DNA from 2 places in the Microbacterium sp. Cr-K20 genome. Region 1 is predicted to be linked to the other one. Evidence: predicted binding sites of a transcription regulator. Region 1 holds the regulator's gene; the other holds the start of a gene.

Region 1 (15,243 bases):
GGGCTTCACCACGAAGTCGTCGGCGCCGGCACGCAGTCCCTTGATGCGCTCGGCGACCTGGTTGCGCGCGGTCACGATCATGATCGGAACCTCGGAGCGTCCGCGGATGCGGCGGCACAGGTCGACGCCGTCCATGTCGGGGAGTCCCAGATCGAGGAGCACGACCTCGGTGTCAGCGCCGAGGAGAGCCAGCGCCGACGCCCCATCGGAGGCGCGCACGGTCGCGTAGCCCGACCGCGCGAGGAACGCTTCGAGCGCCCCAGCGACACGGTCGTCGTCTTCGACGATCAGAATCCTCATCGACCCTGTGACCCGCTTCCTTCGTCGGCCGGACGTCAGCCGACAGAGGTCGCCCGCTGTGCGAAGGCGCTCTCGTACAGGCAGACGCTCGCAGCGGTCGCCAGATTGAGGGATTCGGCCTTGCCGAAGATCGGCAGCCGCAGCACCTGGTCGGCCAAGGCGAGAGCATCGTCTTCCAGACCCCGCGCCTCGTTTCCGAACAGCCATCCGGTCGGCTCGGCGAGCACTCCGTCCGCGCGGGCTTCCAGCAGATCGGCGCCCTTCACGTCGGCGGCGAGGATGCGCAGACCCGCGGCGTGCGCGCGCTTCACGACGTCGGCGAGGTCTCCCCCGACCGAGACCGGGAGGTGGAACAGCGACCCGGTCGTGGCGCGCACGACCTTCGGGTTGTACGGATCGACGGTCCGGCCGGTCAGCACGACGGCATCCGCGCCCGCCGCATCGGCCGCGCGGATGATCGTGCCCAGGTTCCCGGGGTCGCGCACCTCTTCGCAGATCGCCACGAGACGAGGCGAGGCATCGAAGATGTCGCGCACCGAGGTCGGTGTCTGCTGGACGACGGCGACCAATCCCTGCGGAGTGACCGTGTCGGCCATCGCGTTCAATACGTACTCGGTGACGTACTCGACTTCGATGTCTGCGTCGGCGGCCTTGGCACGGATGTCCGGGTGCTTCTCCCACCCGCTCGGCGTCGCGAACAGCTCGACGATCGCCTCCGGGCGATACGTGAGCGCTTCACGCACCGACTGCGGACCTTCCAGAAGGAACAGGCCCGTCTCGGTTCGCGCGCTGCGCTTGGTCAGCTTCGCGACAGCACGGACTCGGGGCGAACGGGGGTTCTCCAGCACGTTCACAGTCTAGGGTCACCGCGGACGCCGGATACGCGAAACGGGCGCCTCCCCGAAGGGAGGCGCCCGTTTGAAGCGAGATGCTTACGCAGCCGACTTCGGTGCGTTGACGTCGGAGGGCAGAGCCTTCTTCGCCGTCTCGACCAGCGTCGTGAACGTGGCAGCGTCGTTGACCGCGAGGTCGGCAAGCATGCGACGGTCGACGGTGACACCCGCGAGGCCGAGGCCCTGGATGAAGCGGTTGTACGTGATGCCGTTCTGGCGAGCCGCAGCGTTGATGCGCTGGATCCAGAGGCGACGGAAGTCACCCTTGCGCTTGCGACGGTCACGGTACGAGTAGACCAGCGAGTGGATGACCTGCTCTTTGGCCTTGCGGTAGAGGCGCGAACGCTGACCGCGGTAACCCTTTGCGCGCTCGAGGATGACCCGGCGCTTCTTGTGGGCGTTTACTGCCCGCTTGACTCTTGCCATTTTCCTGTGTTCCTATTCGTGCGTTCGGGCGCGCGTCAGCGGCCGAGAAGCTTCTTCGCGACCTTGGTGTCAGCCTTCGAGAGCACCTGGTCCTGGTTCAGACGACGGGTGCGACGGCTCGACTTGTGCTCGAGGTTGTGGCGCATCCCGGCCTGCTGCTTCTTCAGCTTGCCGCTGCCGGTGATCTTGAAGCGCTTCTTAGCACCCGAGTGGGTCTTCTGCTTCGGCATCTTCTCTTCCTTCGTATGGCGCCTTCTCAGGCGACGGTGTCAACCCGCGGTGCGGGAGTTCTGGGGCGGATCTACTCCGCGGCAGCTTCTGCCGGTGCGTCGGCATCGCTCTTGGCGTCGCGGGATGCCTGCTTGTTCGCCGCGCGCTGTGCGTCGCGAACCGCGTTCTGCTCCTGCTTGGCCTCGGACTTGCTCTTCAGCGGAGCCACGATCATGACCATGTTGCGACCGTCGATGGTCGGGTTCGACTCGACCGTTCCGAGCTCGGCCACGTCTTCGGCGAACTTGCGCAGCAGACGCACACCCTGCTCGGGACGCGACTGCTCACGACCGCGGAACAGGATCATGGCCTTGACCTTGTCGCCGGCCTTGAGGAAGCCCTCGGCGCGCTTCAGTTTGGTCGTGTAGTCATGAGCCTCGATCTTCAGACGGAAGCGGACTTCCTTGAGGATCGTGTTCGCCTGGTTGCGGCGCGCTTCCTTTTCCTTCTGGGCGGCCTCGTACTTGAACTTGCCGTAGTCCATGATCTTGACGACGGGCGGCTTCGAGTTGGGGGCGACCTCGACGAGGTCGAGATCGGCTTCCTGCGCGAGGCGCAGCGCTGCCTCGATGCGGACGACGCCGATCTGCTCACCCGCGGGGCCGACGAGGCGGACCTCGGGGACGCGGATGCGCTCATTGGTACGGGGATCGCTGATGCGGAACTCCTTAGACGATGTGATTCGGCCACCGCGACGCTGTCTGCATCACGGGCGAAATCGGAATCGTCCCCACCCACCGGCATTCAGACGCCGGCTCCGCACCCTGCCTGCCGGGTCCGTCTTGCGAACGGAGCCGGTGGAGTGCAAGACCCGGTAGCCTTGAACGGCAAGCGCGGGTGGGAAGTGAATCCTCTTTCGATCCGGAGCATGACGCTCCGGAGCCCGCCAAAGTCTAACAGAAAGCAAGGCGAAGTGACGAACCAGGCACCGGACGAGGCTGCACGCGAGCGCGAAGAGCGCTGGGCACGTCAGGAGGAGGCTGCGTCGTCGGCCACTCGAGACATCGCCGACGTACCCGCGGTCGAGGTGATCACCACGGCGGCCGTGCACCTCATGAGCGCCGGCGCCGTCAAGCTCGGCCTCGCCGACGACCCCGACGCGGCGGCACAGCTCGACCTCGACGAGGCTCGCAAGCTCATCAACGCCCTCGCCGGGCTCATCACCGCCGGCGCCCCCGAGATCAGCGACATGCACGCACGCTCGCTCCGCGACGGGCTCCGCTCCCTGCAGCTCGCGTTCCGCGAGGCATCGACGATCCCCGACCCCATCGGCAAGGGTCCGGGCGAGAAGTGGACCGGGCCGGTCAACTAGTTCAGGATTCGAGGACGATCGGATCCGCGGTCGAGGGGCCGCCGCACGGTGCATCCGAGTGCGTCCACGAGATCGATTCCTCGGACTCGTGGATGAGCGTGTTCTGGGCGTCGAACAGGCGGATGTCGACGCCGTCGGGCGTCGACATGTCGAACCCGAGCACCCACGTCCCGTCACCCTGAGGCGTCACCATGAACAGGTTGGTCGATGAGGTCGGCTCGGTACCCGGCGCCGGTGAGCACTCCCCCGCGACGCAGAACTGGACCGCCACCACCCCCGCTACGGCGCTGGTCTCGAGTGCGACGGCGTTCGTCCATCCGATCGCGGGGCAAGCCAGCGCGCAGCCCGAGCTGCCGGTGACGGCGCCCCCGAGGAGAGCAACGACGGCGATGGCGCGCAGGAGACCTCGGGACATGCCCCGATCGTAGCGAAGCGCGCTCAGACGCTGCGGCGGAGCTTCACCGTGAGCGAGTCCGCCAGGACGGCGATGCGGTCGTCCGACGCCCAGCGCTGAGCCAGACGCGAGAGCACGGCGTCGAGCACCTCGCGCTCCAGACCGTCGACGAGTTCCAGGACCACGATCAGCTCCGGGCCGCGCAGACGTGCGTCGGGGTCGCCGGACGCCACCGCCACATCGATCACGGCCAGTTCGTGGGCCACACTCTCCTGGAGCGCGGTGTAGACCTCGGTGGAGAGGAAGCTCGGCTCCCAGGCATGCTCCTGGGCGATCGCCCAGACGGCCGGCCGCCGGATCACGAACTCCGTGTCGGCCGTCGGGTCGAGCACGATCAGGTCGGTGTCTTCGGCTGAGGCCGCCAGCGCCGCCCGGAGCGCCTCCACGGGAATCGGGCGTGCCGTGGGATCCCACTTCTGCATCGCCTCGACGGAGGAGAAAACCGGCTGCACCCGCCGCCCGTCGGGAGCCGCGACCGTGACGATCGACAGCTCCTGCGTCTTGTCGACGGCGAGGCCGCTCGGCGCGACGCCTTCCTCACCCTTCTCGGCGATCAGAGGGATCAGCACGCGAGCCGAGCGGAAAGCGTCGACGACTTCCACCTGACTGCCTTCGCCGGCGCGGAAGCGCAGCAGTGCGGCCAGCAGCGCCGGGTCGGCCGAGCCGTCGTCCGCTGCGTGCGGATTCGACTCGAAGCTGCGTCCCTCCCAGGGGACACCGGCCGAGTCTCCGTGGTTGTGCGACTCGGGCCCGCAGGCGTGGCCGTCAGTCTCCTGCGACATCCAGTGCCTCAGCCAGCGTGAACGCACCGGCGTACAGGGCCTTGCCGACGATCGCACCCTCGACGCCCAGCGGCACGAGTTCACGGAGCGCGGCGATGTCGTCGAGGTTGGAGATCCCCCCGGATGCGACGACCGGCTTCGGTGTGCGCGAGGTCACCTCGCGAAGGAGCTCGAGGTTCGGGCCGCGAAGCGTGCCGTCCTTCGTCACGTCCGTGACGACGTAGCGGCTGCATCCGGCGTCTTCCAGACGCTCGAGGACCTCCCAGAGGTCGCCGCCCTCCTTGGTCCAACCACGTGCGGCGAGCGTGGTGCCGCGCACGTCGAGGCCGACCGCGATCGCTTCGCCGTAACGACCGATCACATCGGCGGCCCACTCGGGGTTCTCCAGTGCAGCCGTGCCGAGGTTGATCCGGGTGGCGCCGCTCTCGAGCGCCGCCTCGAGGGTCGCGTCGTCGCGGATGCCGCCCGAGAGCTCGATGCTGACGCCCTTGAACTGCTTGATGACCTTGCGCAGGATCGGCGCGTTGCTCCCGCGGCCGAAAGCGGCGTCGAGGTCGACGAGGTGGATCCACTTCGCGCCCTGTGCGGCCCACTCACCTGCCGCGTCGAGCGGGTCGCCGTAGCTCGTCTCGGTTCCGGCCTCGCCCTGGGTGAGGCGGACGGCCTTGCCACCGGCGACATCGACCGCGGGAAGGAGCGTGAGCGAGGGAGACTGCGCGAAGTCGTTCATGGGGTCCTTGGCTAGGGAAGGTCTGCAGCCCGGAGCGGGCACGAGAACCGAGGGTAGTCCGCCGGAGAGCGGGTGACAAAACGGATGACGTCCACGATGGGTGTCAGAGACTCCCGACCCAGTTGCGCAGGAGCTGGATGCCCGCTTCGCCCGACTTCTCGGGGTGGAACTGGGTTGCCGAGAGCGGACCGTTCTCGACGGCGGCGAGGAAGGGGTCGCCGTAGGTCGTCCAGGTCAGCACGGGCTCGGGGAACGGCGGGATGACGTCGAGCTCCCAGGACTGGGCGGCGTAGGAGTGCACGAAGTAGAAACGCTCATGTTCCAGGCCCCGGAAGAGCACGCTGTCCGCGCCGGGCTCGACGGTGTTCCAGCCCATGTGCGGCAGCACGGGTGCGTTGAGCTCGGTGACCGCTCCGGGCCACTCGCCGAGACCCGCGGTGTCGTGCCCTCGCTCGACCCCGTGCTCGAAGAGCACCTGCATGCCGACGCAGATCCCGAGCACCGGTCGTCCGCCGGCCAGACGCCGGTCGATGATCTCGTCGCCGCCGTGTGCGTGGAGCGCGTCACGGACCGCCTGGAACGCGCCGACGCCCGGAACCAGGAGACCGTCGGCCTCCAGGGCGGCCTTGCGGTCGCGCGTCAGCACGGCATCCGCGCCGGCAGCGGCCAGCGCCTTGACAGCCGAGTGGACGTTGCCCGACTCGTAGTCGAAGACGGCGACGCGGGGGATCGCGCTCACAGTGCGCCCTTGGTGGACGGGATCCCGTCGACCAGCGGATCGAGTGCTTTGGCCTGGCGGAACGCGCGGGCGAAAGCCTTGTACTCCGCCTCGGCGATGTGGTGCGGGTCGCGGCCGCCCAGCACACGCACGTGGACGGTCAGCGCGGCGTTGAAGGTGATCGCCTCGAAAGAGTGACGCACCAACGAGCCGGTGAAGTGCCCACCGATGAGGTGGTGCTCGAATCCGGCGGGCTCGCCGGTGTGCACGAGGTACGGACGACCCGAGATGTCGACGACCGCCTGCGCGAGCGCCTCATCGAGCGGCACGAGCGCATCGCCGTAGCGGGAGATGCCGGACTTGTCGCCCAGCGCCTCGAGGATCGCCTGTCCGAGCACGATCGACACGTCTTCGACGGTGTGGTGCGCATCGATGTCCGTGTCGCCCGAAGCGCGCACGGTCAGGTCGGTCAGCGAGTGCTTCGCGAAAGCGGTGAGCATGTGGTCGAAGAACGGCACCGACGTGTCGATGCGGCTCGCCCCCGTGCCGTCGAGGTTCAGCTCGAGTTCGACGGTGGACTCCGACGTGCTGCGCACGCGGCTCGCGGTGCGCGGGGTCGATGACGGGGTGCTCATGATGCCGATCCTATCGAGGCCAGAGCATCGAGGAACGCGGTGGTCTCGGCCTCGGTGCCCGCGCTGACCCTGAGGTGACCGGGGATGCCGACATCACGCACCAGCACGCCGCGGTCGAAGAGCTGCTGCCACGTCGCACGCGGATCGGCGATGCCGCCGAAGAGGACGAAGTTCGACCAGGATTCGTGCGGCGTATATCCGAGCGCCTCGAGGGTCGCGGTGATGCGGTCGCGCTGTTCGACGATCTCCTCGACCATGCCGAGCATCACGTCGGAGTTGCGCAGAGCGGCGACGGCCGCAGCCTGCGTGAGCGTGCTCAGGTGATAGGGCAGGCGCACCAGACGCAGCGCATCGATGAACGTCGGATCTGCCGCCAGATACCCGACCCGCGCACCGGCGAAGGCGAAGGCCTTGCTCATCGTGCGGGAGACCGCCAGGCGCGGGCGCCCCTCGAGGAGTGTCAGCGCGGAAGGCGCGTCGTGCGGTGCGAACTCCTGGTAGGCCTCGTCGACGATCACGATGCCCCGCGCCGCCTCGTAGACGGCTTCGACGACGTCCAGGCCGAGCGGGGTGCCGGTGGGATTGTTCGGGGTGCACAGGATGATCACGTCGGGGTCCGCGGTGCGCACCTGCTCCGCTGCCTCCTCCGGTGTGATCGTGTAGTCGGGCTGCCTCGTCCCGGGGATCCACCGCGCGCCCGTGCCCTGTGCGATGAGCGGGTACATCGAGTATGTCGGAGCGAAACCGAAGGCCGTGCGCCCGGGGCCGCCGAAGGCCTGCAGGATGTGCTGGAGCACCTCGTTCGAGCCGTTGCCCGCCCAGATCTGCTCCGGGGTGAGGCCGTGACCCAGATACTCTGCGAACGACTCGCGAAGAGTGGTGAACTCCCGGTCGGGATAACGGTTCACATCACGGATCGCGAGCGCGATGTCGTCGAGGATGTCGCTCGCCACCGCGTCCGGAATGGGATGCGTGTTCTCGTTCACGTTGAGGGCGATCGGGAGCGGTGCCTGAGGAGCGCCGTACGGAGTCAGTCCGCGAAGATCGTCGCGTAGCGGGAGATCGTTGAGGGAGAGGGTCACCCTTCCCATGTTAAGCGGCACCCCGAGTCGATGACGCAAAGTTGCCGCAGCTCGGGCGCGACGGGATCAATCCACGTACTGGGCCGGGATGGCGAGCGTCTGGCCGATCTGGAGCTCACCGCCACGCAGCAGGTTCATGCGGCTGATCTCACCGATGACGTCGCGCGGGTCGGCACCGGGGGCGACACCGGTGGCGATCGACCAGAGAGTGTCACCGGGCATGACGGTCACGGTCTCGACGCTGACGGCTGCCGTGTCTGCGCCCGAGGCGATCGCACTGCCACCGCTGAGTGCGGCGAAGGCGATGCCGATCGCGAGCGGCACGGAGGCGAACCCCAGCAGCACGGCGCGACCGCGCGTGGTCAGACGGAGTCGCGTCGTAGGACGGGTCGACGCCGGAATGACTGCCGCGGTGCTGAAGCCGATGCTGCTCATGTGGTGCTCCTTAGCCTGTCCCGGAGCGGTGAAGCTGCCGGGGAAGTTGGCGTAGCGTTCGCATTCCCGCCTCGGCCGGGAGCCGTGAATGCGAAGCTACGTACCGAAGATATCTTCGAGTTCGAACATCTGTCAAGTTGTCTTCGAAACCGGATGCACGATTCTGCCGACACGCTCGAACAGATCTTCCAGATCGGGCCGTTTCTCGGATACGGTTTCGATGAGAACACCACACCACGGGCCTCCGACATTCGAAGAGCGACGTCGGAACACCGCACTTAAGGAGCACCATGAGCGAGAACTCGGCCCCCGAGTCGGAGGCACCGCGGACGCGACGCCGCAAGAGCCTGAGCCCCAAGCAGATGGCGATCCTCGAGGTCATCCAGAACTCCATCGCTCATCACGGCTACCCGCCGAGCATGCGGGAGATCGGAGACGCCGTCGGCCTGAAGTCCCTGTCGAGCGTGACCCACCAACTCGGTCAACTCGAACTGAGCGGCTACCTGCGACGCGACCCCGGCAAGACACGTGCCATGGAGGTCCTGATCGATCTCCCCGGCGCCAGCGGCGAGAACCCCGCCGACGTGGCGACTCCGGTCGGCGACGCGGCGCTCGTGCCCCTGGTCGGTCGCATCGCCGCCGGCGTGCCGATCACCGCCGATCAGCAGGTGGAGGAGATCTTCCCTCTCCCCCGTCAACTGGTGGGCAAGGGAGACCTCTTCATGCTCAAGGTCTCGGGCGAGTCGATGATCGACGCCGCGATCTGCGACGGCGACTGGGTCGTGGTGCGCTCGCAGAACAATGCGGAGAACGGCGAGATCGTGGCCGCGATGCTCGACGGCGAGGCCACGGTCAAGGTGCTGCGCCGTCGCGACGGCCACACCTGGCTCCTCCCCCGAAACTCCTCCTTCGAACCCATCCTCGGCGACGAGTCCGTGGTGCTCGGTAAGGTCGTGGCGGTGCTGCGCGCCGTCTGAGTTCAGACCATAGGCTCGGAGCATGTCGTCGCCTCACGGTTCCTGGCCCTCTCCGTTCTCCGCAGCCTCCGTCGCGGCATCGTCCCCGCGCATCGACGGGGCGCGCTTCGTCGGCTCCGAGATCTGGTGGGGAGAATCCGTGCCCGCCGAGAAGGGGCGGGTCACGGTGCGAAGCTCCTCGGGAGCCGAGATGCTCCCGGCGCCCTGGAGTGCTCGCTCTCGTGTACACGAGTACGGCGGCGGGGCATGGACCGCCGATTCCACGGGCATCCTGTACTTCGTCGATGCCGGCGATCAGCGTGTCCATCGACTGGTCGCCGGTGCCGAGCCCGTCCCGCTGACACCGGCGGGGCCATCGCACGGAGGCCTCCGCGTGCAAGACGGCCGTCTGCTCGCCGTGCGCGAAGATCTGTCGGCCGCGCCGCATACCCGCGCGATCGTCGAGATCCCGATCGACGGCTCCGCCGCGGAGGACGCGTCCGGAATTCGAGTCATCGTCGAGGGCGACGGCTTCTTCGCTCACCCCGCACTCTCGCCCGACGGCGGCCGCGTCGCCTGGATCACCTGGAACCGCGGACGGATGCCCTGGGAGGCCTCGCAGCTGCAGATCGCGCAGAGCGACGGCAGCGACGTGCACGAGATCCCCGCTCGAGCGGCGTTGCAGCCCGAGTGGCTCAGCGAGACGGAGCTGATGTTCGCCGATGATCCGGACGACCGCTGGGGCCTGCATCGCATCGAGCTCGACGGAGTCTCGCCGGTCGGCGCACCGCGCGCGCTCAGCCCGACCGATGCCGACACCGGCTACGGGCTGTGGGTGCTCGGCAACCGCTGGTATCGACCCCTCGCCGACGGACGGATCGTCGCCGTCCGCACGAACGGGCGCGACGAGGTCGTCCTGATCTCACCGGACGGTGCCGCACGCCCGATCGATATCCCAGCCGACGGCCATGTGAGCATCGACGATGTGGACGGGTCGCGCGTGCTGCTCTCCGGCAGTGGCTCCGGCGTGACCGCCGGCCTGTGGTGCATCGATGTGGACTCCGGCGCGACCGTCGCCGTGCGCGGAGGTGAGCCCGTCGATGCCGAATGGATGCCGCGCGCTGTGCCGATCGAGGTCGACGGAAGGCACGGAGTCGTGCACGCCTTCGCCTACCCCCCGGCGAACCCCGACGCGACAGCCCCCGCCGACGAGCTCCCCCCGTACGTGGTGCTGGTGCACGGCGGACCGACCGCGCACGTCACCGGCGCGGCTTCCGCCGCCAACGCGTTCTACACGAGCAGGGGAATCGGCGTGCTCGACGTCAACTACGGCGGCTCCACCGGCTACGGACGCGCCTACCGCGAACGCCTGGACCGCCGATGGGGCGTCGTGGACGTCGATGACGTGATCGCCGCCGCACAGGGCCTCGCGGATGCCGGCCTCGCCGACCCGTCCCGCATCGCCATCCGCGGTGGATCCGCGGGCGGCTGGACGGTGCTGTCCGCGCTCGTGCGCGGCGGGGCCTTCGCCGCGGGGATCAGCCGCTACGGCGTGGCCGATCTGCGGATGCTGGTCGCCGAGACGCACGACTTCGAGGCGTCGTACATCGACGGTCTCGTGGGGCCTCTCCCCGAGTACGAGCACATCTACGTCGAACGATCACCACTCACCCACGCGGATCGCATCGGAGTCCCCGTGCTGCTGCTGCAGGGCGGAGAAGATCGAGTGGTCCCGCCCTCGCAGTCCGAGGCGATCAGAGACGCGCTGGCCGCCCGAGGCGTCGACCACGAGTATGTCCTCTACCCCGCTGAGGGGCACGGGTTCCGCAGTGCCGACACGATCATCGACGCGCTCGAGCGTGAACTGATCTTCCTCGGCCGCGTGTTCGGCTTCGAGCCGACGCTGTGACGACCGGTCGCTACTCGCCCACGCGATTGCGCAGGCGCATGGCACGATCCGCCTCGCGGGTGTCCTGACGTTCGCGCAGGGTCTGCCGCTTGTCGTACTCGCGCTTTCCCTTGGCGAGGGCGATCTCGACCTTCGCCCGCCCATCGGAGAAGTACAGTTTCAGCGGGATCAGGGTGTATCCACCCGCCGAGACGGCATGCGCGATCTTGGCGATCTCCTCGCGATGCAGCAGCAGCTTGCGGATCCGCTTCGCCGAGTGATTGGTCCAATGCCCCTGGGAGTACTCCGGGATGTGCACCGAATCGAGGAAGACCTCGTTGCCCTTCACGAACGCGTAACCGTCGCTGAGGTTGGCGCGCCCCTGACGCAGTGACTTGACCTCGGTGCCGGTGAGCACCATCCCCGCCTCGTACGACTTCTCGATCGTGTAGTCGTGACGTGCGCGACGATTGGTCGCGACGACCTTCTCTCCGCGTTCCCTGGGCATGATGCTCTCCTGTTGCCGTGATGAGCTCGATCGATCGTTCCGACCGAGCAGCCTTTCAGGATATCAGGTACGGAGCCAACGCCTGATCGCGAAGCCGGCGGACAACGCGGCCAGGACGACGCCGATGCCGATCAGCACCGGGACGACGAGCATCGCGTCCTGCATCGTCACCCAGGTCGTGATGAACGGGACGCGGCCTCGCAGGTAGCCGTTCACCCCGAAATGCATGCCGGCGACGACCGCGGCACTGGCCAGCGCCGAGCCGAGGAACGCCGCGAACACGCCTTCGAGCACGAACGGTGTCTGGATGAACCGGTTCGAAGCGCCGACCAGGCGCATGATGCCGATCTCCTTGCGACGCGCATACGCCGACAACCGGATCGTCGTCCCGATCAGCAGGGTCGCCGCTATCAGCATGAGCACCGCTATGCCGACGGCGATATACGTCGCGACGGTCAAAGCGGAGAACAGCGGTTCGAGGTATTGGAGCTGATCCTTGACCTGCTCCACTCCGGCCTGGCCGCTGAATGCCTCGGCGAGCACCTGCGACTGCCCCGGGTCTTTCATCGTCACGAAGAAGACCTCGAATGCCTGGTCGGGCGTGAGCACACTCGCCTGGTCCTCGCCGAGCTGCTCGACGAGCTTGGCGTACGTGTCCTCTTTGGTATCGAAGGTCAGCGAGCTGATGAGCGGTGCCAGCGCGTCGCCTTCGAGCTGCGCCCGGACCGCGGCCACCTGCTCCTCGCTCGCGGCTCCGTCGATGCAGGTGTCGGATTCCGAGACCGCGGAGCACATGTACACGGCGACCTGGGCACGCTCGGCCCAGTAACCCCGCATGACGCCGATCTGCGACTGCATCAGGATCGCCGCGCCGACGAAGGTGAGCGAGACGAAGGTGACGAGGATCACCGAGATGACCATCGAGATGTTCCGTCGGAGACCGCCCAGGGCCTCGGTCAGGATGAGTCCGATTCTCATGAGGTCGGGCCCACTTCCTCGTCGTCTTCGTCGGAGAGCCCGAGGCGATCTGCGACTCCGAGCTCGGCGACATCGACGGTGGGCAGGGTGATCGGGTGCGTGCGAGGTCGGACGACCGCCGGCGGCTCCGTCACGGTCGGCGGCTCGACGACGGCCGGTGGTTCCACGACGGTCGGCGGCTCCACGACAGCGGCGATGGCGCCGGTCGCCGGGACGGCGCTCGGCTCCGGTGGCTCGACCGTGCGCGGGGGTTCGGCCTTCTGCGGAGCACCTGCCGGAGCATCCGAGGCGCGCTCGTCTGCGGCGGCCTTCCGCTGGGAGCTGAGCTCCTCGGCCAAGGCAGCGCGGACCGAGGAGAGGTCCGCTGTCTGACGCTGGACCTCCTGCACCGCCGTCAACGCCGCTGCGGCGGCAGCACCGCGCACCTTCTCCGGCACGAGGCGCGGGATGTTGGAGGTGTCGCCGTATCCGCCGTGAACCTCGTCACGCACAATCTCGCCGTCGCGCAGCTCGATCACCCGGCGCTGCATCTGGTCAACGAAGCCGGCCTCATGCGTAGCCATCAGCACGGTCGTGCCGCCGGCGTTGATGCGCGCGAGAAGCTGCATGATGTCGACGGAGGTCGCAGGGTCGAGGTTGCCTGTGGGCTCGTCGGCGAGCAGCACCTGCGGACGATTGACGAGGGCACGAGCGATCGCGACGCGCTGCTGCTCGCCGCCGGACAGCTCATGCGGCATGCGCTTCTGCTTGCCGTCGAGTCCCACGAGCGCGAGCGCCTCGGGCACTGCCTGCTGGATGAATCCGCGCGAAGAGCCGGTCACCTGCAGGGTGAAGGCGACGTTCTGGTAGACCGTCTTCGACGGCAGGAGGCGGAAGTCCTGGAACACCGAACCGATGTGGCGCCGGAAGTAGGGCACCTTGCGGTTGGCGAGCGAACGGAGATCCCGGCCGAGCACGGCGACGCGGCCTGCCGTCGGTACGTCTTCGCGCAGGATCAGACGAAGACAGGAGGACTTGCCGGAGCCCGAGGCGCCGACGAGGAAGACGAACTCCCCGCGTTGCACTTCGAAGTCGACACCGGAGAGGGCGGGCTTCGACGTCCCGCGGTAGCGTTTCGTGACGTTCTCGAACCGAATCATGACGGTTCGAGCCTAAGCGCGCCCCTCCTGCTGACCGCGAGCGACACCCCGCACCGGCGCGTCCGCATCCGGAGAGCATGGGGATTGCTCCCCATCAGGAACTCCCTGCGAAGTCACCGGCCACTGCTATACATAAGGGTGCGGTCGCACCATGGAGCGGCCGAATCGTCTTCGAGGGGGACCCATGAGCACGACACCTGCAGGTTGGTACGACGACGGCAGCGGACGCCAGCGGTGGTGGGACGGTGAGCAGTGGACGGAGCACTTCGCTCCGGACGCGACCGCCGCAGCCGATGCGGAGTCGACACCGGTGGCACCGGATGCCGCCGAGGCGTCGACCGGAATCGAGACACCGGTGACCGACGCTCCCGCCGTCGACGAGGAGCCCTCTTATGACGCACCGGAGGCACCGTCCACCGATGACACCGTGATCCGCACCTCCGCCGAGGCGCCGACCGCCGCGACCACACCGCTCGGCGACGACGTGGCCGCCTACGCGGCTCCGGCAGCGCCCGACTACTCCCCGACGGCCACGCCGGAACAGCCCGTGTCGAGCTACCCGGGCGCGGCTCCGGCATACCCCGGCGCGGGCGCACCGTCCGGCTATCCCGCAGCTGCCCCGTACGTGCAGACCGAGCCGGAAGCTCCGAAGAAGCTGTCGGTGCTCGGACTCGTCGGACTCGGACTGTCGGCCGTCGGCACGATCCTGGCGTTCATCCCGCTGATCGGCTTCATCGGCTTCATCCTCCTCGGCGCGGGCTTCATCGTCTCCCTCATCTCGCTCTTCCTGAAGGGGAAGAAGTGGCCGGGGATCGCCGGCCTGATCCTCTCCGTGGTCGGCGGCATCATCAGCGCCGTGATGTTCTTCGTCTTCTTCTTCGCTATCGCCCAGAACGCGAGTGAAGAGATGAACAACCTGCCCAGCTCCTCGCCGTCGATCGAAGCCACCGAGCCGGGCGAGACCGACGGGACGGACAGCGCCGACGACGGCACGCGTCCCACCTCGGCCGAGGTGGCGGTCGGACTGACCGCGATCCTGGCCGCCGAAGGCACGGAGGGCTACACCGAGCCGCAGATCACGTGCCTCTCGGACCTTCTCGTCGAGTCCGAGCTCGACAACTCGACGCTGCGCGCGATCGCGGAGAGCGACGGCACGCTGACGGATGTCGACGCCGCGTACGGTTTCGCCGAGGTACTGGGCGACACCGAAGCCATCACCGCGTGCTTCGTCCCCTGAGCCGTCGGACGAGCGGAACCATCTGATGACGACGCCTGCCGGCTGGTATGACGACGGCTCCGGCAGCCTGCGGTGGTGGGACGGCACGCAGTGGACCGCGCACGTGCGGACCTCCGACGGTGCGCCGGTGGCCCCGGAACGACCGTCGGTCGAGCCGGTTGCCTCCGCCGTGCCGTCGCCCGGCACAGCGCCGTTCACCCCGCCCTACACGCTGCCCTCGTCGGGGGTGTCGACCGAGCGGATGATCGCGCCCGACCTCGTCGGAGCACCCGGCGGGGCGTGGGGTGCGCCGGCACCGCAGCCGCCCGCGCCCGGAGTCTCGGTGCTCGGAATCATCGGTCTCGCCGTGGTGGTCGTCGGCGTCGTGTGCGCCTGCATCCCGGTGATCTCGATCGTCGGCTGGGCGCTTCTCGGCGTCGGATTCGTGCTGTCGCTCGTGTCCCTGTTCCTCCGCGGCCGCAAGTGGCCGGGGATCACGGGGCTGGTGGTGTCGGCGATCG
Region 2 (15,243 bases), on a different contig from region 1:
CGAGGAGGGCGTGCCCGCCTTCATGTGGTTGGACGCCCGCGACGTGGTCCGTGCGGGGCTGCGCGATGCGGCCCGTGGCAGGTCCGTGTCCATCCCGTCGCTGCGATACAAGGCGATCGTGGCGTTGACGCGTGTGCTGCCGAGCTCGCTGACGTCGGGCGTCGCCCGTCGAGGCCGCGTCTGACGAGCGTCACCGCGTCCGCATGACCTCGACGCGAACCGATACGCTGGGTCTATGACGCACTCGGGCAACCCTTTCGGACAGGTTCTCGTCGCGCTCGTCACTCCGATGACAGCCGACGGTGAAGTCGATTGGCCCGCCGTCGAGAAGCACATCGATGACGTGATCACCGCGGGAGCGGACGGCATCGTCGTGACGGGAACGACCGGCGAGACCTCGACCCTGACGGACCCCGAGAAGCTCAAGCTCGTCGAGGTCGGCAAGTCCGTATCGGCAGGCCGCGCCAAGATCATCACCGGCGGCGGCTCCAACGAGACCGCGCACGCCATCGAGCTGTACAAGGCCAGCGAGAAGGCCGGCGCCGACGGCATCATGATCGTCACGCCCTACTACAACAAGCCGACGCAGGCCGGCATCCTCACGCACTTCCGCCTGGTCGCCGACGCGACCGACCTCCCGGTGATCCTCTACGACATCCCGGGGCGCACCGGTGTGCCGATCAAGTACGAGACGATCCTGCGCCTCGCGAAGCATCCGAACATCCTCGCGGTGAAGGACGCCAAGGGCGACTTCTCCGAGGTGAGCCGCGTGCTCAACCAGACCGACCTGATGTACTTCTCCGGCGACGACGCCAATGTGCTGCCGCACCTCGCGATCGGGGCCACCGGCCTCATCGGCGTGACGGCGAACGTCGCCGCCGCGCCGTATCGTACGATCATCGACGCGGTGAACGCGGGCGACCTGGCCACGGCGACAGCCGAGCACAAGCGGCTCGAGCCGCTCGTGCGCGCTGTCATGACGCACGTCCCAGGAACGGTCGCCGCCAAGTACATCCTGCACGGGCTCGGCCGCATCTCGAGCCCGCGCGTCCGTCTGCCCCTGGTCGGTCCCGAGGAATGGGAGGCCGCGCTCATCGAGGATGAGCTCGACCTCGTCAAGAACGTTCCCGGAGCCGACTTCTCGAACTTCCGACCCGACCGCAACGCGGCTGCGGGTGGTGCCCTGCCGAAGGTGCACGGCACGACGCGCTGAGCCGCGTCCCCACGAACGAACGGACGCGTGGAGTGTCCGACTGAGGAGACAGCATGTCCATTCCCCTGGTAGAACCGGCCGCTCTCGCTGATGGGACGCTGCGGGTCATCCCGATCGGCGGTCTCGGCGAGATCGGTCGCAACATGACCGCGTTCGAGTACGACGGCAAGATCCTGATCGTCGACTGCGGCGTGCTCTTCCCCGAGGAACACCAGCCGGGCGTCGATCTGATCCTGCCCGACTTCGAGCCGATCCGTGATCGCCTCGACGACATCGTCGGCGTCGTGCTCACTCACGGCCACGAGGATCACATCGGTGCCGTTCCGTATCTGCTGCGTCTGAAGAGCGACATCCCGCTGATCGGTTCGGGGCTCACGCTCGCGCTGGTCGAAGCGAAGCTCAAGGAGCACCGTATCAAGGCCTTCACCCTCACCGTGAAGGAGGGGGAGCAGGAGCGAGTCGGACCCTTCGATCTCGAATTCGTCGCGGTCAACCACTCCATCCCTGACGCGCTGGCCGTCGCCATCCGGACACCGGCCGGCATGGTGCTCGCCACCGGTGACTTCAAGATGGACCAGCTGCCGCTGGACGGCCGCATCACCGATCTGCGCGCGTTCGCCCGCCTCGGCGAGGAGGGCGTCGACCTGTTCCTCGTGGACTCGACGAATGCCGACGTCCCCGGCTTCACTCCCACCGAACGCTCCATCGGTCCGGTTCTCGACCAGGTCATCGCCAAGGCACCGCGCCGCGTGATCGTCGCGAGCTTCTCCAGCCACGTCCACCGTGTGCAGCAGGTCATCGACGCCGCGTACTCCAACGGACGCCGCGTCGCATTCCTCGGCCGCAGCATGGTGCGGAACATGACCATCGCCGAGCAGCTCGGCTATCTGAAGGTGCCCGACGGGGTCCTCATCGACTTCAAGAAGGCGCGCGATCTCCCGGACGAGAAGATCGTCTACATGTCGACCGGTTCCCAGGGCGAGCCGATGGCGGTGCTCAGCCGCATGGCGAACATGGACCACGCGATCGAGATCAGCGAGGGCGACACCGTCATCCTCGCCTCCAGCCTCATCCCGGGCAACGAGAACGCCGTCTACCGCGTGATCGACGGGTTGACCAAGCTCGGCGCCAACGTCGTGCACAAGGCCAACGCGAAGGTGCATGTCTCCGGGCATGCCGCCGCCGGCGAGCTGATCTACTGCTACAACATCCTGAAGCCGAAGAACGTCCTTCCGGTGCACGGCGAGTACCGACACCTCATCGCGAACGCCAAGCTCGCGCAGGAAACCGGCGTCCCTGAGGCGAACACGATCATCGCCTCCAACGGCACCGTGATCGATCTCAAGAGCGGCGTGGCGAGCGTCGTAGGCCAGCTGGATCTCGGGTTCGTCTACGTCGACGGCTCGTCGGTCGGAGCGGTCACCGATGCCGACCTCAAGGATCGACGCATCCTCGCCGAGGAGGGCTTCATCTCGGTGATCGTCGTCGTGGATGCCGCGACCGGCCGCATCATCTCCGGTCCCGAGATCCACGCGCGTGGTGTCGCCGAAGATGACTCCGTGTTCGATGACGTCGCGCCGAAGATCGTCGCGGCGCTCAAGGAGGCGGCGGGCAACGGCGTGCGTGACACCCACTCGCTGTCGCAGGTCGTGCGACGCACGATCGGGCGCTGGGTGAACCAGCGGCTGCGTCGTCGTCCGATGATCGTCCCGCTCGTCATCGAAGCGTGACGGCCGCCCGGTATTCACGGTCGGCCGTCATCCCGGCGTAACACCCCGGTTCTATGCTCACGTCATGGACAGGGGCATTGCCCTTCGCAGGGCGGCGCAGACGGATGCGAGGTTCCTCGGCGACATGCTCGTCGAGGCCGCCAACTGGCGCGCCGGGGGAGTGCGCCCGAGACACGAAGTGCTGACTTCGGCGGATCATCGACGCTATCTCGCGGGATGGAAGCGGATGTCCGACGACGGTCTTGTCGCCACCAGCGACGATGACATCCCGGTCGGCGCTGCCTGGTATCGGGTCCTGCCGCAGAACGCCCCGGGACTCGGCTTCATCGGAGCCGCTGTCCCCGAGCTGATCATCGGCGTGCACCCGCTCTGGCGGGCTCGGGGGGTGGGACGATCTCTGTTGCGCGGCATAGTGCAGCTCGCCGGCGCAGAGGGGCACGCAAGGATCAGCCTGAGCGTCGAGCGCGACAACTTCGCCCGCAATCTGTATCGCGCCGAGGGATTCGCCATTGTCGGGGAGGGTGAGACCCGAGACACGATGGCGCGTCGCACCAGGTAGCCGCCTCCGCGAGGATCGACGGAAAGCCGCGTCATTACGCGGAGATGTCGGCTGTTGGACGTAACGTGAGAGCATGGCCAGGAGTACCACGAAGACAGAGCGCGCGTCGACCAGCGCACCGTCGCGCCCCAAGCGGCAGACGGCTCCCAAGGCCCAGCCCGCACCGAAGAAGTACATCGACGAGGCCGACAAGCCTCCGGTGGCAGTCCGGGCCTGGATCGGACTCGCCCACGGCGTCGGCGGGCTCTTCCGCGCCTTCGGGCCTGAGGCGCTGGAGAAGGACGACCGCCGCGACGGCTTCCCGTTCCTCCTCGTGCTGCTCGCGGCTCTCGGCGCCGTGAACGAGTGGGTCTTCATCGGCAACGAAGTGGCCGAGAACATCAGTGCCTACTCCGTGGGGCTGCTCGTCGGCAGAGTGGCGTTCATCATGCCCCTGCTTCTGCTGGTGCTGGCCGGTTGGCTGTTCCGCCACCCCGCGTCGGTTCACGACAACGGACGCATCGGCTTCGGTTTCGGCCTGTTCGTGATCTCCCTGGCAGGTTTCTGCCATGTCGCCGGAGGACAGCCACAGCCCCAGCCGAACATCACGGCGTTGAACACGGGGGGCGGGTTGCTCGGGTGGCTGGTGGGGCAGCCGCTGACTTACCTCACGAATATCCCTGCCTACATCGTGCTCGCGTTGCTGACCGCACTCAGCATCCTGATCCTCACCAAGACACCGCCGAACCGCATCGGTCGACGCCTCGGCGATCTCTACGCCTGGATGTTCGACGCCGAGCGTCCGGAGAAGCCCGCCAAAGACGCCGCCGCGATCGATGAGGCCGACAAGGTCGACGACCCCGACGTGCTGCCCTGGTGGCGACGCAACAAGACGGGTCGGGAAGAAGACCCTGACGAGGGCACTCTCGGATCCGACGACATCACGGCGCTGCTCACGACCTCCGACCCGACTCCGGCCTACGACCAGGCGGTCGTCGTCGAGAATCCCTACGACGCCGCCACCGAGGTGCTGTCCGAGGTTCGCTCGGTCGCGGATTCGCTCGCCGAGCAGCAGACCACAGCGCTCCTCGATGATTCCTCCGACACGGGCGAGGCACCGGAGCTTCCCGGCCTCGACGGCTTCGGTACAGACGGTCCGGGCGACCGGGGTCCGCAGGCTCCCGTGACGCCGTACATCCTGCCTTCTCCCGGCCTCCTCGTCGAAGGGCCGCCGCCGGTTCTTCGCTCCGAGGCCACCGACAAGGTGATCGAGCAGATCACCAGCGTGCTGACGCAGTTCAAGGTCGACGCGAAGGTCACCGGCTTCTCGCGCGGGCCGACGGTCACGCAGTACGAGGTCGAGGTCGGTCACGGCGTCAAGGTCGAGAAGATCCTGCAGCTGAGCAACAACTTCGCCTACGCCGTGGCGTCGAACGACGTCCGCATCCTCTCGCCGATCCCCGGCAAGAGCGCGATCGGCATCGAGATCCCGAACGCCGACAAGGAGATGGTCGCGCTCGGCGACGTCCTCCGGTCGCCGGCCGCGCAGAAGAGCACGCACCCGATGACCATCGGCGTCGGCAAAGATGTCGGTGGCAACATCGTCATCGCGAACCTCGCCAAGATGCCGCACCTCCTGGTCGCCGGTTCCACGGGTTCCGGTAAGTCGAGCTTCGTGAACTCCATGATCACGAGCCTGCTCATGCGGGCTCGCCCCGCGGACGTGCGTATGGTCCTGATCGACCCGAAGCGCGTGGAGCTCACGAGTTACGCCGGCGTTCCGCACCTCATCACGCCCATCATCACGAACCCGAAGAAGGCAGCCGAGGCGCTGCAGTGGGTCGTGAAGGAGATGGACATGCGGTACGACGACCTCGCGTCGTTCGGCTTCCGTCACATCGACGACTTCAACCGTGCCGTGCGCGCCGGCGAAGTCGAACTCCCTGTGGGCAGCGAGCGAGTTCTCAAGCCGTACCCGTACCTCCTCGTCGTGGTCGACGAGCTGGCCGACCTGATGATGGTCGCGCCTCGTGACGTGGAGGACTCGATCGTCCGCATCACGCAGCTCGCGCGAGCTTCGGGTATCCACCTGGTCCTCGCCACGCAGCGCCCCAGCGTCGACGTGGTCACCGGTCTCATCAAGGCCAACGTCCCTTCGCGACTGGCGTTCGCCGTCACCAGCGTCACCGACAGCCGCGTCATCCTGGACAGCCCCGGGGCCGACAAGCTGATCGGGCAGGGCGACGCGCTGTTCTCGCCGATGGGATCGTCGAAGCCGTTCCGTCTGCAGGGTGCGTGGGTCGATGAGAAGGAGATCGACGCCGTCGTCAAGCACGTCACCCGTCAGGCTCGGCCGGACTACCGACCCGATGTGCAGGAGGCGATGGAGCCGACGAAGAAGAAGGAAGTCGACGAAGACATCGGCGACGACCTGGAGCTTCTGCTCGCTGCAGCCGAGCTCATCGTCTCTTCGCAGTTCGGCTCCACGTCGATGCTGCAGCGCAAGCTGCGTGTCGGCTTCGCCAAGGCGGGTCGCCTGATGGACCTTCTGGAATCGCGCGAGATCGTCGGGCCCTCGGAGGGCTCCAAGGCCCGCGACGTGCTGGCCACGGCCGAGCAGCTCCCGCAGGTGATGGCGAAGCTGCGCGGAGACGATGCTCCCGGGGCCTCCCCGGCTCCGGCTGCTCCGGCAGCCCCTCCGGTTCCGCCGATGCCTCAGATGCATGATCCGATCGCCGCCCAGTATGAAGGACTCCCCGAGGTGGAGGCCGACGGCGGCGACGAAGACGCCTGGGGTCTGACGGGGCGCGACTGATGACGATTCCTCGGCAGCTGCCCAACGCCATCACCGTCGCGCGTATCCCGCTGGCGGTCATCTTCTTCGTCCTGCTGCTGCTCGGTGGCACCTACGGACTCCCCGAGCCCGGCCTCCGCTGGGCGGCCGCCATCATCTTCATCGTCGGGATCTCCACCGACTGGGTCGACGGCTACCTCGCACGCAAGTACGACATCGTCAGCGACTTCGGCAAACTCTGGGACCCGATCGCCGACAAGATGCTCACCGGAGCGGGCTTCATCGGCCTCGCCATCCTCGGTGAGGTCAGCTGGTGGATCGTCGCCATCATCCTCATCCGTGAGTGGGGGATCACGATCCACCGTCTCATGGTCGCGAGCGAGCATGTGGTCGCGGCTGCCTGGATGGGCAAGATCAAGACGGCGTTCCAGGGGGTCGCACTCGGGTGGGCGTTGCTTCCCCTGCACGTCCTCATCGGCCTCGATGCCTGGACGCTGATCACCTTCATCCTGATGGTCATTGTCCTCGTGCTCACGGTGGCGAGCGGGATCGACTACATCGTCGCGCAGGCACGCGGATCGCGCCAGAAGCAGGCATGAGCGGCGCGGGCGCCGCCGCACTGCTGTCGGCTCTGACACACCGCGGTTGGACTCTGGGCGTCGCCGAGTCGCTCACGGGCGGCGCGCTGTGCGCCGAGATCGTGTCGGTTCCGGGGGCTTCCGCGGTCTTGCTCGGTGGTGTGGTGGCCTATGCGACCCCGGTCAAGGCGACGGTCCTCGGTGTGGATGCCGAGCTCCTCGCTGCTCACGGGCCGGTCCACCCGCAGGTCGCCTTGCAGATGGCAGACGGCGTGCGCCGCGTCGTGAACGTAGACGGAGTCCCGGCTGACGTCGGGGTCTCGACGACCGGCATCGCCGGCCCGGATTCCCCCGACGGCCAGCCGGTGGGAACGGTGCACATCGGGATCGTGACACCCGACGGCTCGTCGACGAAGGCGCTGCACCTGCAGGGTGACCGTGATTCGATCCGTGCTCTGACGGTGGTGGCGGCTCTCCAAGAATTGCTCGAGTTCGTCCAGGAATAGTGACGATCCGATCTCGGTTATTACGGATGTGCTCACATTCAAACCACAGAGTGCAGGGGTAGATTTCGGGCAGGTCAGGGGTACTAGACTGGCTGTCTCATCGGGGGAGACCTCGAACGATCACATGGGGAGGAGGTTCCGATGATTCTTGTACGACAGGAAATCGGCGATGTGCTGAGGGACTTCCGCCTGCAGAAGGGGCGCACGCTCCGGCAGGTCGCGAGCAAAGCGTCGGTGGCGCTCGGCTACCTCAGTGAGGTCGAGCGGGGCCAGAAGGAGGCGTCGAGCGAGATCCTCGCATCCGTCGCCGATGCTCTCGACGTGCCCATCTCGACGATCATGCGTGAGGTCGGGGACCGTATCTCTGTACTCGAGGGCATTCAGGTCTTCCCGGATGTCGTTCCGGACGACCTCGTCGCGTCGGTCGAGCCTCAGCTCTCGCTGCACTGAGCTTCGCATGCGGGTGAGCGATGCGTCGTAGCGAGTTCCTTCGCGCCGTCGACACCGAGTTCCAGGCGCGAGCCTCGTCATTGGTGAACGACCTCGGGCTTTCAGCCTTGCGTGGCCGTACGGCGCTCGAAGCTCTGGAAGACGGCACGCCGCCGCGGGAGATCTGGTTGGCGCTCTGCGCAGAGATGGATGTTCCGGAGAACCGTCGGCACGGCGTCGGACGGCAGGAGCCGCGAGGGCGTTGAGCCCTGGAGGGTGTCCGCAGGTTACGGGACACGACCTGTGATGATCGGCGTGTCGTCGAAGATCTGTTCGAAGCGGGCGTAGTCTTCTGCACAAGTGGTTCAGGGAATCTGTTCTCCACGGTATGCGAGCTCTCGGCGTCGATGTCGGTGGCCTCTCCTACGGTGGAAACAAGCCGAAGAGCCATTACGCCTTGTCGGAGAGTTCCTCCCAACCGGGAGAGCCGCGACAGCCTACAGGCGGCACCACGCGCGCAGAAGGAGCAGACCATGCCATCACCCGCCGACCGCGAGAAGTCCCTCGAGACCGCACTCGCCCAGATCGATCGTCAGTTCGGAAAGGGCTCGGTCATGCGGCTGGGCAGCGATGAGCGCGCCCCCGTGGCCGTCATCCCCACCGGCTCCATCGCCCTCGACGTCGCCCTCGGCGTCGGAGGTCTCCCGCGTGGCCGCATCGTCGAGATCTACGGACCTGAGTCCTCGGGTAAGACGACGCTGACATTGCACGCGATCGCGAACGCGCAGCGTGGCGGTGGCATCGCAGCCTTCATCGATGCCGAGCACGCGCTCGACCCCGACTACGCGGCGAAGCTCGGCGTCGATATCGACGCGCTTCTCGTCTCTCAGCCCGACACCGGCGAGCAGGCGCTCGAGATCGCCGACATGCTCGTGCGTTCCGGTGCCATCGACCTCATCGTCATCGACTCCGTCGCGGCGCTCGTGCCTCGTGCGGAGATCGAGGGCGAGATGGGTGACTCGCATGTGGGCCTGCAGGCACGTCTCATGTCGCAGGCGCTGCGCAAGCTCACCGGTGGTCTGAGCCAGACGAACACGACCATGATCTTCATCAACCAGCTCCGCGAGAAGATCGGTGTCTTCTTCGGATCACCCGAGACGACCGCCGGTGGTAAGGCGCTGAAGTTCTACGCCTCTGTCCGCATGGACATCCGCCGTATCGAGACGCTGAAGGACGGCACCGACGCGGTAGGAAACCGCACCAGGGTCAAGGTCGTGAAGAACAAGATGGCCCCGCCCTTCAAGCAGGCGGAGTTCGACATCCTCTACGGTGTCGGTATCTCTCGCGAGGGCAGCCTGATCGACTTCGGTGTCGAACATGCCATCGTGAAGAAGTCGGGCTCGTGGTACACCTACGATGGCGACCAGCTGGGTCAGGGCAAGGAGAACGCACGGACTTTCCTGCTCAACAACCCCGACATCGCGCTGGCGATCGAGACGCAGATCAAGCAGAAGCTCGGCATCGGCGGACCAGCCGCCGTGCCTGCTGCAGCAGACGAGCTCGCTGAGCGTCGTCCGGCCTGATGAGTGACACTCGTGGGGGCGATCCCGACCGGATCGCCCCCATCATTCCGCTCTTCGGACGCGCCGTGAAGAAGGCCGATCCGCTTGCTGTCGCTCCTGGCGGCGATGACCTCTCAGACGGCGCTTCCGCGGGCCCCGGTGACGCAGGCCAGTGGCGGTCCACATGGGATGCGCGAGAGCGCACCTCTCGCGCCGAAAGTCGGCCCCAGTCCGGCAGCCCCAGCGACCGTCATCCCGCGCGTGGGGCATCAGCCCGAGCTGGGTCGGAAACATCGAAGACCGCGCCGAGACTTCACGCGCTCGGGATCCCACCCGTCGCGCAGGGAATTGCTGAGGAGCCGGGAGAGCTCGACGATATCCGCACGGCGGCCGAGGAGTCCCTCGTGAGAAAGCTGCGGACTCGATCTCTCTCGGTCTCCGAAGCGCGTCAGGCGCTGAGGGGGCACGGGCTCGATAACGCTGTGATCGACGACGTGATCGACGACTTCTGCCGTCGTGGCTACCTCGACGATGCCGCTCTTGCCGGTGTTCTGGTGACATCGGGGGTCGAGCGGAAGGGACAGGGGAGGGTCGCTCTGTCGCGCGCACTCGCTCAACGGGGTATTCCTCGCGACGTGATCGACGCTGCACTCGACGAACTGCCGGATGATGACGATGAACGGGCCCTCGAATTCGCCCGCAGCAAGGCACGTTCGTTGGGCCGACTCGACAACGACACCGCCCTTCGGCGTCTGGTGGGACAGCTTTCGCGACGCGGCTACAACGGCTCCGTCGCGATGAAGGCTGCCAAGCAGGCGTTGCGGGAGACCGGCTCGATTGCGTCGAACTCGGGTGTCCGATTCGTCGATTCGGACTGAGCGGGCGACGCAGCATCCGCATCCACACGGCTCGTAGAATGGGTTGATCATGACTATTCCGCGCAGCGAACCGACGATCATCAGCGCCTCGTCCGCAGCCGTCGACGAAGACGGACGCCAGCGATCGTACGAGGTGCGCACTTTCGGGTGCCAGATGAACGTGCACGATTCCGAACGGCTCTCCGGATCGCTGGAAAGCGCCGGCTACGTCCGTGCACTCGACGGCGCCGAGGCCGACGTGGTGATCATCAACACCTGCGCGGTGCGCGACAACGCCGCCGGAAAGCTCTACGGCACCCTCGGACATCTCGCCTCCGTCAAGCGTCGTAAAGAAGGTATGCAGATCGCGGTCGGCGGCTGCCTGGCCCAGATGGACAAGCAGGCAGTTCTCGACAAGGCGCCCTGGGTGGACGTCGTGTTCGGCACGCACAACATGGGGTCGCTGCCCGGGCTGCTGGAGCGTGCACGTCACAACGGCGATGCGGAGCTGGAGATCCTCGAGTCGCTCGAGGTGTTCCCGTCGACGCTTCCGACGAAGCGCGACTCGGCGCACAGCGGATGGGTGTCGATCTCGGTCGGCTGCAACAACACGTGCACGTTCTGCATCGTCCCGAGTCTGCGTGGCAAGGAGAAGGACCGGCGTCCCGGCGACATCCTCAACGAGATCCGCCTCCTCGTCGAAGACGGCGCCATCGAGGTCACTCTCCTCGGCCAGAACGTGAATTCGTACGGCGTCGAGTTCGGCGACCGACAGGCGTTCGGAAAGCTGCTGCGCGCTGCCGGCGAAATCGAGGGACTGGAGCGCATCCGCTTCACGAGTCCGCACCCTGCCGCGTTCACCGATGACGTGATCGACGCCATGGCCGAGACCCCGAGCGTGATGCCGCAGTTGCACATGCCGCTGCAGTCCGGCAGCGATCGCATCCTCAAAGCGATGCGGCGGTCGTACCGCAGTGAGCGTTTCCTCGGGATCCTCGATCGTGTCCGTGCGCGGATCCCGAATGCCTCGATCACGACCGACATCATCGTCGGTTTCCCGGGGGAGACCGACGAAGACTTCGAAGACACGATGCGCGTCGTCGAGCAATCCCGCTTCTCCGGAGCCTTCACCTTCCAGTACTCGATCCGCGAGGGCACGCCCGCCGCGACGATGGAGGATCAGGTTCCGAAGGAGATCGTCCAGGAACGGTACAACCGCCTGATCGCACTCCAGGAGCGAATCTCGCTGGAGGAGAACCAGAAGCAGGTCGGACGCCAGGTCGAGGTTCTCGTCTCGACCGGCGACGGCAAGAAAGACGCCGAGACGCACCGGCTGACCGGCCGTGCCGAAGACAACCGTCTGGTGCACTTCGAGGTCACCGCCGGCTCGGACCTCCCGCGGCCCGGCGACATCGTCACGGTCAGCGTCACCCATGCGGCCCCCTTCCACCTGCTTGCCGACGATCCGACCGGAGCGCCGCTGCGCATCCGTAGAACGCGCGGGGGTGACGCCTGGGATCGCTCGCAGGCGGAATCGTGCGCGGTGCCGACTTCGGCGTCCGACGGCGGCCCGCGCGCCGTATCCCTCGGTCTGCCCACCCTTCGCGTCGGAGTGTGAGCGAACCGCGCCTCTGGGCGATAGTCGGAGCCACAGGAACCGGGAAGAGTGCCCTCGCGCTCGATCTGGCGGAGGCTCTCCGTGCCCGCGGCAACCCGGCCGAGGTCGTGAACGCCGATGCCATGCAGCTCTATCGTGGGATGGACATCGGCACGGCGAAGCTCCCTGTCGCCGACCGACGCGGAATCCCGCATCACCTCTTCGACGTTCGTGAAGTGGATCAGGACGCGGCTGTCGCCTGGTACCAGCCCGCAGCGCGAGAGGCGGTCGGCGCGATCCACCGACGCGGAGGCGATGCGATCCTGGTCGGCGGTTCGGGCCTCTATGTCTCGAGCGTCGTGTACGAGTTCCATTTTCCACCGCGAGACCCCGAGATCCGTGCGCGACTGGAAGTAGAGCTGGAGTCGCACGGGCTGGACGTTCTCCTCGATCGGCTCCGGTCGGCGGACCCGGCAGCAGCGGCGAAGGTCGACCCGCGCAACAGCCGACGGGTTATCCGCGCTCTCGAGGTGCTCGCGCAGGGGAGCAGTACCCACGGCGCGTCACTGCCGGAGAAGCCCGTGCTGTGGCAGCAGCGCACGAGGCTGATCGGCCTGCACGTCGAACGCTCCCAGCTGGTCTCCCGCCTGGATGATCGCGTCGAGCGGATGTGGGAGGCCGGGATACTGACCGAAGTCGCTGCACTGAGGCAGAAGGGCCTCGAGCGGGGTGCCACGGCCTCCAGAGCGATCGGGTACGCGCAGGCGCTGGGCCAGCTCGATGGCACCCTCACTGCGGCGGAAGCCATCGCCGAGACGCAGGCGCTCACACGCCGCTACGCCCGTCGACAGGTGTCGTGGTTCAAGCGGTATCCCGACCTGGAGTGGTGGGATGCTCCGGCGGACGTGGGGGCACTCCTGGCCGAGTGAGCCAGCGCGCCGCAATCGACCGTCGCGATGTCGGAGGCAGGTGCGAGGCTCGATGCATGGCCACCCACTTCTTCACCGCATCCAGCCTCGACGGATTCATCGCGACAGACGAGCATTCGCTCGACTGGCTGCTGACCCAAGACGTCGACCCCGACGGGCCGATGGGCTACAACGCCTTCGAGAAGAACATCGGCGCGCTGGCGATGGGTTCGTCGACCTACGAGTGGGTGATGCGACACGAAGAAGGACGATGGGGGTACACGCAGCCCACCTGGGTGTTCACACACCGCGAGATCTCGCTCCCGGAGGGTGCCGATGTGCGGCTGACGCATGACGACGTGCGCAGCGTGCACGCCGAGATGCTCGCTGCCGTCGCGGGTCAGGACATCTGGATCGTCGGTGGGGGAGATCTCGCGGGTCAATTCGCGGACGCAGGTCTTCTGGATGAGGTGTGGGTCCAGTACGCGCCGGTGACGCTGGGCTCCGGCGCCCCACTCCTTCCGCGGCGGCTCGACCTGGAGCTTCTCGAGGTCGCGCGAAACCGCAACTTCCTCTGCGGTCGATATTCGGTCGTCTCGGCCGGAGCCGCGAAGTGACTTCGTAGAACGTTCTGCGGAGGAGGTGCGCGGCGTCTTCGCCGTATGGCTGCGCTCTCTAGACTGGGGGCATGGTCGCATTCACCAAGGGTCACGGCACGGGCAACGACTTCATCATCATCGCCGACCCCGACGGGGCGCTCGATCTGACGGTCGAGCAGGTCGCCGTGCTGTGCGACCGCCACTTCGGAATCGGTGCCGACGGCATCCTCCGCGTCGTGCGCTCGTCGGCGATCGCTGAGGGAGCAGCGGCTCTGGCCGAGGAGCCGGCGGCCGAGTGGTTCATGGACTATCGCAACGCCGACGGATCGATCGCCGAGATGTGCGGCAACGGCATCCGGGTCTTCGCTCACTATCTCGTGCGCGCGGGGCTTGCGACCATTGAACCGGGAGCGACACTGCCGATCGGTACCCGTGCCGGTGTGCGCGACGTGACGCGCAGCGCGACGGGATACCAGGTCGACCTCGGCCTGTGGAAGCTGTCCGGCGACGACCCGCTGGTGCGCGTCGACGGCCTCCCGGTCACGCGTCCCGGTCTCGGAATCGACGTCGGCAACCCTCACGTGATCGTGGCGATCGCCTCCGAACATGAGCTCGCCTTGCTCGAGCTGCACCGTGCGCCGGAACTCGATCCCGTTCTGCCGGCCGGCGCGAACGTCGAGTTCGTCGTTCCGGGTGAGCCGTTGGTGCGCGACGGAGTCGGGCACGTCCGCATGCGTGTGTTCGAGCGCGGCGTCGGTGAGACCCTCAGCTGCGGTACCGGTGTGGCTGCCACCGCACTCGCCGTGCGGTACTGGGCGGGGGAGAATGCCCCGAACAATTGGCAGGTCGAGGTGCCGGGAGGAACACTCGGAGTGCGGATGTTCCCGGCAGAAGACGGCGAGCACGTCGCCCTGTCCGGTCCCGCTCAACTCGTCTTCAGCGGAGAGATCGAGCTGCTCTGACCGAAGCCGTACGACGCCGTCGTCGGCCGGCGTGGTCGCTCTGCATCGACGCGGTCAGAGTCCGGACAGCGCGATCGGCTCGGTCGGCGGCGTCCCGTGCTTGCGTACCTTGAGGATGCGATAGCCCTTGCCGGTCGCGGTGCGGAAGACGCTGTATCCCGGCTGGAACGTCGAGCCGATCCAGCGCTGCAGCGAGTCGGCTCCGAGATTGCGCTGCACGACGAGCCAGGCGTCGCTGCGTTCGTCGAGCCGCGGTATCCACCTCTCCAACAGTCCGTGCAGTTCGTTCTTGCCCACGCGGATCGGCGGATTCGAGCGGATGGTGCGGAACGAGACGTGCTCGGGAACATCGTCGGGCAGCGATGCGTTGATATTGGTGAGCCCGAGGGACGCGGCGTTGCGGCGCACGAGATCGAGGGCACGCTCATTCACATCGACGGCCCAGACCGTGGCATGCGGAGCGGCGAGGGCCATCGAGATGCTGACGGGGCCCCAGCCGCTGCCGAGGTCGAGAAGATTGCCTCCCGGGGGAACCGGGGGCATGTTGGCGAGGAGCACTGCAGTGCCGGCATCCAACCGATCCGGGCTGAAGACGCCACCGGCGGTGGTGACTTCCAGCTCTCGGCCTGCGAGTGATACACGGATCCTGCGCAGATTCTCGGGGCTTGCCGGGGCCGCAGTGAAGTAGTGGTCTGACCCCATACGGTGAGCGTACCGGACAGCGCGGGCTAAGGTTAAGGCTCGCTACAAAACCCCCAGAGACAAGGAACGGATGACGGATACCACGACACCCTCCAACGGCGACGACACGGTCGATCGCGTGCTCGCGAACGCAGAGAAGCGCTCCGACGTCCACGTGTTCGGGGCAGCGCAGGCGCTGCAAGACGAGTCGACCGCCGCGCACGCCAGCACGGACGGGGCGCAATGGGATCTCGAAGACCGTCACGCTCTTCGCCGCGTCGGTGGACTC

What was found. The regulator LexA, encoded in region 1, represses DNA repair genes until DNA is damaged. The targets are predictions, from matches to a motif close to TCGAACANNTGTTCGA.
Region 2: the regulator LexA is predicted to act here: its motif matches at 8,110-8,125, upstream of recA (recombinase RecA).

Annotation. Positions count from the first base shown of each region.
Region 1 is NZ_JARE01000057.1:32,412-47,654, reverse strand. Features, by position in the region: gene GZ67_RS0113685 (response regulator transcription factor) at 1-300, opposite strand, end outside; gene GZ67_RS0113680 (TrmH family RNA methyltransferase) at 336-1,148, opposite strand; gene rplT (50S ribosomal protein L20) at 1,233-1,619, opposite strand; gene rpmI (50S ribosomal protein L35) at 1,655-1,849, opposite strand; gene infC (translation initiation factor IF-3) at 1,921-2,571, opposite strand; gene GZ67_RS0113660 (DUF1844 domain-containing protein) at 2,803-3,201, shown strand; gene GZ67_RS0113655 (hypothetical protein) at 3,203-3,616, opposite strand; gene GZ67_RS0113650 (SseB family protein) at 3,640-4,437, opposite strand; gene priA (bifunctional 1-(5-phosphoribosyl)-5-((5-phosphoribosylamino)methylideneamino)imidazole-4-carboxamide isomerase/phosphoribosylanthranilate isomerase PriA) at 4,421-5,167, opposite strand; gene hisH (imidazole glycerol phosphate synthase subunit HisH) at 5,271-5,906, opposite strand; gene hisB (imidazoleglycerol-phosphate dehydratase HisB) at 5,903-6,520, opposite strand; gene GZ67_RS0113630 (histidinol-phosphate transaminase) at 6,517-7,602, opposite strand; gene GZ67_RS0113625 (LysM peptidoglycan-binding domain-containing protein) at 7,669-8,037, opposite strand; gene lexA (transcriptional repressor LexA) at 8,328-9,014, shown strand; gene GZ67_RS0113610 (dipeptidyl-peptidase 5) at 9,037-10,902, shown strand; gene smpB (SsrA-binding protein SmpB) at 10,913-11,389, opposite strand; gene ftsX (permease-like cell division protein FtsX) at 11,453-12,367, opposite strand; gene ftsE (cell division ATP-binding protein FtsE) at 12,364-13,506, opposite strand; gene GZ67_RS0113590 (DUF2510 domain-containing protein) at 13,691-14,743, shown strand; gene GZ67_RS20835 (DUF2510 domain-containing protein) at 14,769-15,243, shown strand, end outside.
Region 2 is NZ_JARE01000047.1:87,408-102,650, forward strand. Features, by position in the region: gene GZ67_RS0108525 (SDR family NAD(P)-dependent oxidoreductase) at 1-184, shown strand, start outside; gene dapA (4-hydroxy-tetrahydrodipicolinate synthase) at 236-1,213, shown strand; gene GZ67_RS0108535 (ribonuclease J) at 1,267-2,943, shown strand; gene GZ67_RS0108540 (GNAT family N-acetyltransferase) at 3,008-3,502, shown strand; gene GZ67_RS0108545 (DNA translocase FtsK) at 3,576-6,296, shown strand; gene pgsA (CDP-diacylglycerol--glycerol-3-phosphate 3-phosphatidyltransferase) at 6,296-6,874, shown strand; gene GZ67_RS0108555 (CinA family protein) at 6,871-7,359, shown strand; gene GZ67_RS0108560 (helix-turn-helix domain-containing protein) at 7,501-7,809, shown strand; gene GZ67_RS20385 (DUF3046 domain-containing protein) at 7,830-8,054, shown strand; gene recA (recombinase RecA) at 8,322-9,371, shown strand; gene GZ67_RS21205 (regulatory protein RecX) at 9,845-10,228, shown strand; gene miaB (tRNA (N6-isopentenyl adenosine(37)-C2)-methylthiotransferase MiaB) at 10,278-11,825, shown strand; gene miaA (tRNA (adenosine(37)-N6)-dimethylallyltransferase MiaA) at 11,822-12,733, shown strand; gene GZ67_RS0108585 (dihydrofolate reductase family protein) at 12,790-13,329, shown strand; gene dapF (diaminopimelate epimerase) at 13,401-14,273, shown strand; gene GZ67_RS0108595 (class I SAM-dependent methyltransferase) at 14,328-14,975, opposite strand.